Regions from separate parts of the Sinorhizobium garamanticum genome, predicted to be linked through region 2. Evidence: riboswitches for the same ligand, from Rfam matches in the RefSeq annotation. Region 2 holds a riboswitch; the other holds the start of a gene.
What was found. A riboswitch is a leader RNA that binds a small molecule or an ion and turns the genes downstream of it on or off. The one in region 2 is predicted to bind cobalamin.
Positions count from the first base shown of each region.

Region 1 (3,608 bases), 2.0 Mb from region 2:
TCCGACGCTTCCTTAACGGACGTGCCGGCAAAACAGAACGATTTTCTTCGTCAATGCATGTCGCCCGAACGTGTGCAGCAGTTTTGGGACAACGGCATGCATAAAAGCAAGGACCGCATGTCGCCCAAAGTGTGCAGCGGTTTGGGATGACGACATGCGTAAAAGAGATGCCGACCAAGCTTGGGTCAGAGACTGCGAATGATCTGGCGCAGCGCGTCGTCCCGTGCACCCAGCATCAGGACGTTCTTCAGCGCTACCTTCGGGTCCTGCGTCCGGAAGATCAGGCCGTTGCCCCGTACATTGCGGTTGATGACCATCTGCCCTTCGTCTCCGCCGGGCTCGATGGCCACGGCGAAGTACATACGCGAATAACGCCGCTGTATTCGATCGAAGAAATGGGTCTCGTCACCGAGATCGGAGAAGAAGTTCGCGAAATAGAAGGCCCAGGTGATGTCGTGAGAAGGCTCGAGATGCGTTTTCGCGGCGGTCACATGGCAGTAGCCGAGATGCGGACTGTTCGGCAGCGTGCGGTGAAAGATCATCCTCGGAAACTGGATCGATGCATGGAAAGCGTTGAGCCGCTTGTGGGTGGTCTCTCCGGCCGCCGCCAGTTTCCGCCCCGTGCGCTCGGCGACTTCCTCATGTGTCAGATAGCGCCGCTGCTCGGCTACCCAGTGCCGTCGGCGGTCGATCCGTCCGGTTCGGAGGAACTCCGCATGTGGTGTGGTCCTCGGCGCCGGCAGCGAGGCTCTCGGGGCGGCGTCATAATATCTGAGCTTTGCCATTAGCGTCGGCGCCATCCTGCACGCGAAAAGAAGTGATCCGTCTCGGAATGCTAGCCCCTCACGGTTAACAGATGATTTTTCAAACGCATTCGTCGATGGCGCTCGCTCGGGACGATGTCGCAAAATGGCCGGTCCACTTCGTGCCGGAGATGGCGCTGCCGAAAAAATCGCCAATTGCTTAAATTTTCCACTATCACATTGTTTATAATGAATAATCTTGATGGCTGCTTCGCGATTGAACACGAGAATATCGTGTCGTCTTTCCGGAAGCGGATGTCGTCAATCGGCAAATGGAAAGACACTGCGCGCGCTTAGATATGAACACTCAAGGTGCCGCTCCAGGGAGGGCGGAGAATTGGGAAGCCGGTCAGATCCCGGCGCTGCCCCCGCAACGGTGGTGGAGCGAAAGCCACGGCAAAAGGCCACTGGACGGTGTGTCCGGGAAGGCGCCGGGCGGGTCCCTCTGGGGCCGCTCCAGAGCCCGGAAACCAGCCTTGGGACGAAAATCGACCGTAACTGGTTGCGGCGGGCAGCCGGATCGGAGCCTTTGACGCGCCGGCATCATTGTCGGCGTCGGTTCCTGTCCTGCCTCTCCGAACTGATGAACGAGGACAGGACATGGACATTCAGAACGATATGCTGCGCCGGCTCACAAACCGCCGTGAGGGCTATAGCCTCGACCGGGCCTTCTATACCGACCCGGATTATTACCGGCAAGACCTCGAGCACATCTGGTACAGGGACTGGCTTTTCATCGGCCACGACTGCGAAATTCCGAAAGCCGGGAACTACTTTACCGTTCAGGTCGGCGACTATCCGATCGTTGTCGTCCGCGACCGGCAGGGAACGATCCGGGCGCTCCACAATTCCTGCCGCCACCGCGGCTCGCGCGTCTGCACGCAGCACAAGGGCTCATCGGCCAAGCTCGTCTGTCCCTATCATCAGTGGACCTACGAACTGGACGGCAAGCTGCTTTTCGCGCGGCAGATGCCCGAAGGCTTCGACCCGGCTCAGCACAGCCTGAAGCCTGTCCATTGCGAAACGGTTGGCGGCTACATCTTCATCAGCCTCGCCGACCAGCCGATGGACTTCCAGCCGTTCCGTGAAACGGCCGCAGCCTACCTCGCGCCGCATCGCCTTGGCGAAACCAAGGTCGCCTATGAGAGCACGATCGTCGAAAAGGGCAATTGGAAGCTTGTCTGGGAGAATAACCGCGAGTGCTATCATTGCGCTGCCAACCATCCGGAGCTTTGCCGCACCTACCCGGAAGCCCCGACGGTGACCGGTGTCCAGGGTGCGATGGATGATCCGGAGATCGGCTCCCATTGGGAAAGGTGCGAGGCAGCGGGGCTTCCGAGCACCTTCAGGATTGCGCCGACCGGCCAGTTCCGGATGACGCGGATGCCGCTGATCAACGGGGCTGAGAGCTACACCATGTCCGGACACGCGGCGGTCCGCAAACAGCTTTCCGCGGGCGTCAGCGAGCGCGGGATCGGCACGCTCTTGCTCTTCCATTACCCGACCACCTGGAACCATGTGCTCGGCGATCACGCGATCACCTTCCGCGTGCTGCCGCTCGGGCCGGAACTGACGCAGGTCACCACCAAATGGCTGGTCAGCAAGGATGCCGTCGAAGGTGTCGACTACACCATCGAGGATCTCATCCACGTCTGGACCGAGACCAACGACCAGGATCGCCAGATCGTCGAGGAAAACGCCTTTGGCGTCCGCTCGCCGGCCTATGAGCCAGGCCCGTATTCGGCCGAGCACGAGGGCGGCGTGATGCAGTTCGTCGAATGGTACTGCAACTTCATGCAGAGCCGGCTGCAGGGCGACGTAGCTCCTCTCTCGCGGGTGGCATAACCATGGAAATGGGCTCTTCCTTCCGCCATTTCGATGAGTTGCACCCGTGGATCGATCGGCAGCATATGCTTGAATGCATATCGTCCGTGGTCGAGACCACGGACGTGATGACCTTCACCTTCCGCTCGGACAAACCTGCCTGGTTCCGTTATCTGCCGGGGCAGTTCGTCACGCTGGAACTGCCCGTCGGCGATGAACCGGTGATGCGCACCTACACGCTGTCATCCTCGCCATCCCGTCCGCTCTCGGTTGCCGTTACCGTCAAGGCGCAGCCGGACAGCATCGGCACGCGCTGGATGTTCGACAATCTGAAACCGGGCATGAGGCTGAAGGCGCTCGGGCCGCTCGGGGATTTCAGCTTCGTTCGCCATCCGGGTGAGAAATACTTATTTGTCTCGGCCGGCTCGGGTGTCACGCCGATGATGTCGATGACGCGGTGGATGGCGGACTGCGCGCCCGACACGGACGTCACCTTCATTTCCTGCGCGCGCCGGCCGGAGGATCTCCTGTTTCGCTCCGAACTGGAGGTTCTCGCCCGGCAAATGCGGCGGCTCAATCTCGGGTTTCTCGTCGAAGGTCATGAGGCGCGCCACGGCTGGCACGGGCTGCGTGGTCGCATCGATGCGACGAAATTGCCTCTGCTCGCGCCGGACTTCCTGGAGAGGACGGTGTTTTGCTGCGGGCCTGAACCCTTCATGCGCGGCGTCAGGGAGATGCTGAAGGGCGCCGGCTTCGATATGGTGCGCTATCACGAAGAGAGCTTCCAGCCTGCCGCTGCACCGGCGGCCGAGGAGCTTGCGGTGCGCGCCGGACCCGGCGCCGGGGCCTCGGCGGAGGCGGCGCGGGTAACCTTCACCATGAGCGGCAAGGACGTGACGGTCGTGCCAGGTCAAACCATCCTGCAGGCGGCCCGCGCCAACGGCGTCCGGATCGGCGCTGCCTGCGAGGGCGGCATCTGCG
Region 1 covers NZ_CP120373.1:330,987-334,594, reverse strand. Annotated here, with positions in the region: gene PZN02_RS01650 (DUF6656 family protein) at 186-785, opposite strand; cobalamin riboswitch at 1,097-1,296, shown strand; gene PZN02_RS01645 (aromatic ring-hydroxylating oxygenase subunit alpha) at 1,404-2,648, shown strand; gene PZN02_RS01640 (FAD-binding oxidoreductase) at 2,651-3,608, shown strand, end outside.
Region 1: another riboswitch for cobalamin. It lies ahead of PZN02_RS01645 (aromatic ring-hydroxylating oxygenase subunit alpha); the one in region 2 lies ahead of PZN02_RS12030 (CbtB domain-containing protein).

Region 2 (3,608 bases):
TTGCTCTGGGACATCACGCGCAGCATTCCTGCCTTTTGCCGCGGACTGCGCCGGGCCGGTTTCGAGGGCGGCTGGCTGTCGGCGGGTGGCCTGCAAATCTGAGCGCGACGGAGGCGGGATGGAGAATGCGCGGGAGAAGGGAAACGCCGCGGGCGAGGGGGAACTGAGGGCCGCCGTCGCCTGGCTCGAGGCCGCGTTTCCCGAGGTTGCCTGCTCGCTGGCGCCGGTCGAGAACGTGCAGCTTCCATCGGCGTTCTGGGCCGAGGGGTCGCCCGACGTGGAGACTTGTCTTTCCTACCAGGAGCGCTTCGGCGCGGGGATGGACGACAAGGTGCGGGCGGCGCATCTCATTGCCTTTTATAGCCATCAACTCAGCCTCGCAGCCGCCGCCATCTATCTCTGCAGCGGTCGTGTTCCGGATGTTGCGGGGTTGCGCTTCGAGCAACACGCGCGTCCGCTCAAAGGAGGCGTCGTCGATGCCCGACGATTTCATTTCTACATGGGACTGAGGCAAGTCTCCGCAAGCGACCCCGAGGATGCCGACGCGCTTTTTCACGATCTCTTTGTTGCTCATCTGAAGCCGGTGATCGCACTCTTGAAGCGGCGCTGTGGCCTGTCGCTGCGCGCGCAATGGCGGCTCGCTGCCGACAGTGTCGCAGGCGCCTTTCTCGAAGTCGGACGGCGGCGCGGAACAGAGGCGGAGGCGATCGCGCAGGCGCTCGCGATCGTCAGGCGTTCGGGGTCGCCGCTCCATTCCGATGCGCTTTGCTACGAGATGATCGAAGTCGCCGCGGCGGGCGGGAAAAATCTTTCGCGGATCTACAGGATGCGCGGCGGGTGCTGCCTCTACTACCGCACGGACGGCGGCAGCTATTGCGACAGCTGCGTATTGCTCGAGCCTGATGCCCGACGCGAGCGATTGCGGGCGCATTTGTTGGAGGCTGCTCGCGATCAAATAGGGTGAGTGTTCGGGGCCCTTGTTCGCGGGACGTTCGCCTTCTCCCCGCGAGCGGGGAGAAAAGATTCGCGGCGGCGCCTTGATCCGGTCTCCGTTAGTGCGCGTTGACGAACCGGTCGTTGATGAAGCCGGAAATCACCCCGAGTACGAGCCAGAAGGCAAGGGTGGTCGCAAGCGCGGCGACGGCGAACTCCGCGCCAAGGACGGCGGGCACGTTGCTGGAGATGTCGAGCGGCTGCGGCGCGCCATAGATCTGCGGTGCGGCGATGAGCGCGAGACCCACGACCTTGGCGACCAGTTCGCGGCGCAGCGCCAGCAGATAGAGGCCAACTGCCGAAAGCAGCGCGGTCGCAGCCCACCAGACCTGGCGGTCGCCGAGTTCGGCCGCCGGGAAGCCCGGCAGCTCGGGAGGGAGCCCGATCGCTGGCAGCAAGTGGACGGCAAGCCATCCGAAGGCGCCCCAGAGCGCCCCGTTCGCGAGCGTGATCGGATAGCCGATCACGAGGCTGACGCCGGCAAGCAGCAGCGAAAATCCGGCGCCTGTCACGAGATTGGCGAGAAGCGTGCCGGAGAAGCGGCTCAGGCCGAACATGATGCCGCCTTCCTCGTGCTCGCCCTCATGCTCATGTGCATAGGCCGGCGTGACCGGCGAGAGCGCGGAAAGCGCCGCGCCAAGCGGCGAAGCGCCGATCAGCGACGAATGCTGGTCGTGGCCAACGGCTGCGGGCTCCTGCGTTGCCGGCTGATCCGCCGCCGGCGCTTCGCCCTCATATTTCTCGGCGTGCAGGATCAACGGCACGACGCGCATTTCCTGTGCGGCGGTCATGAAGACGCCGGCAATCAGCCCGGCCACGATGGCGGCCAGAAGTGTCTTGACGATCATTGTCGGTTTTCCTCAATCCGGCGTGCGGCTGCTCGGGAGCGCGGCGCGTCATTCAAGACGCGCGAACGCTGCGCAAGGGCCTCAGCCGGCGCCATTTCCGGTTTCCGTGGATGCAAAACGCCGGCGGAGCACGCCGGAGCGCATGCCAAACGGCAACTCCGCCCGCGTGCTATCCGCCGGAGGAACGATCCGCTTTTGTTCGAGATGGAACGCCAGGTGCGTTCCATGGCATCGATCAGTGGCAGGGGAAGCCGTAGGAATGGCGGGTGTCGTGCGCCGTATCGTGCAGAACGGCCGAATTCGCGAGGCCGGCACCGAAGACGAGGAAGGCGCCGATCAACAGGGCGGAGATGCCCGCGACCAGGCGATCGTTAAGGGAGAGCGAAATGCTCGAAGCTGTAGACGTAGCCATGACAACCTCCGTGATGGCGTTGGGACGTTTCCCGGGTTGGGCACTATGCCCGCATCGCTTGGCAGGTTTCCTGGCTCACGGCGTCAGGTGGTCTTCACCAAGGATTTGCCTCGCCTTCCCAGGATCGAACCGCCCTCTCGCGGTCTTTCCCAGTGGCTTCTTCCGGATCGCTCCGGAACAGCAAATTCACGCCGCTCTACAGTCGCGGGGTCGGCCGTGATTGAGATGCCCAGTTTGGGTCCATCCGTCACGTTCCCGTTTACTCCCGGAACGCGTTCGTTTTCCGGGAACCAATCGATCCCCGATGATTAGGGTCGGCCTCGGGCGATGTCAATTGAACTTGCGGCTTCTGACGTTGCATCCGCGACAAATTCACGAAGGATCATGTGCTTAAAGGCGGCGACGATGCGGTCGCCCTCCGGCCTGTCGACCGAGACTGCGAGCCGCATCGTGCATTCGCCAAGATGCATGATGAGGAAGGCGGCATCGTCGATCCTTTGGCGCGGCGTTTCCGGCTGAACCCTTGCCCAGGTTTCGGCAAGCAAGCGTCCATTGGCCCGGCTTTCGGCGAGTTCGATCTTGCGCAGGGTTCTGTCCGCCTGCATCGCCGACCAGACGTCGCGCATCACCGGCTCGGCGAGAAACATGTCGTAGTAAGTGTCGAAGAGCGCCGAAAAGGCGCTGCGCAACTCGGCGAGGGTAGTGACTTTAGCGAACTCGCTCGCGATGCAGTCCCGGCTGGCGGCATTGTAGCGTTCGGCAAGGGTGCGCACGATCGCCGCCTTGTCGGGAAAGTACTGATAGAGCGAACCGATGGAAATACCGGCCGTCTCCGCGACCTCGCTCATGCGCATGGCGTCGCTGCCTTTTTCCTCGATCAGCCCGGTGGCGCAGGAAAGGATGTGCTCGACGCGCTCGCGGCTGCGCTTCTGGCTCGGCGTGCGGCGCAGGCTTGGTTGCCCTTCCGTTGGCCCGACGGCCGGAGTTTGCTTGTCAATCATGAGTATCACTCACATTTTGCTTGACTCGCAAAATACGAGGATTTATCACATTTGCAAATATGAGGTTTACTCATATTTTATCCAGCAGTTCCGGCTGCAGCCGATACTGGAGTGTTGTGCGATGGTTGCCCTGATACCCGCTCTGGCTTTCGCCGCTATCATCGGATCCGGCCTGATGGCCGGCCTGTTCTTCATCTTCTCGGTGTGCATCATGCAGGCCCTGTCGCGGTTGCCGCCCGAGCAAGGGATTGCCGCGATGAACGCCATCAATGAGGTGATCCAGAATCCGCTCTTTCTCACCGCCTTCATGGGAACGGCGCTTCTGGGGCTGATTCTCGTCGGCGCTGCCTTCTT
Region 2 covers NZ_CP120373.1:2,581,074-2,584,681, forward strand. Annotated here, with positions in the region: gene PZN02_RS12015 (glucoamylase family protein) at 1-102, shown strand, start outside; gene PZN02_RS12020 (ferric iron reductase) at 119-964, shown strand; gene PZN02_RS12025 (CbtA family protein) at 1,053-1,841, opposite strand; gene PZN02_RS12030 (CbtB domain-containing protein) at 2,077-2,253, opposite strand; cobalamin riboswitch at 2,297-2,563, opposite strand; gene PZN02_RS12035 (TetR/AcrR family transcriptional regulator) at 2,562-3,254, opposite strand; gene PZN02_RS12040 (anthrone oxygenase family protein) at 3,376-3,608, shown strand, end outside.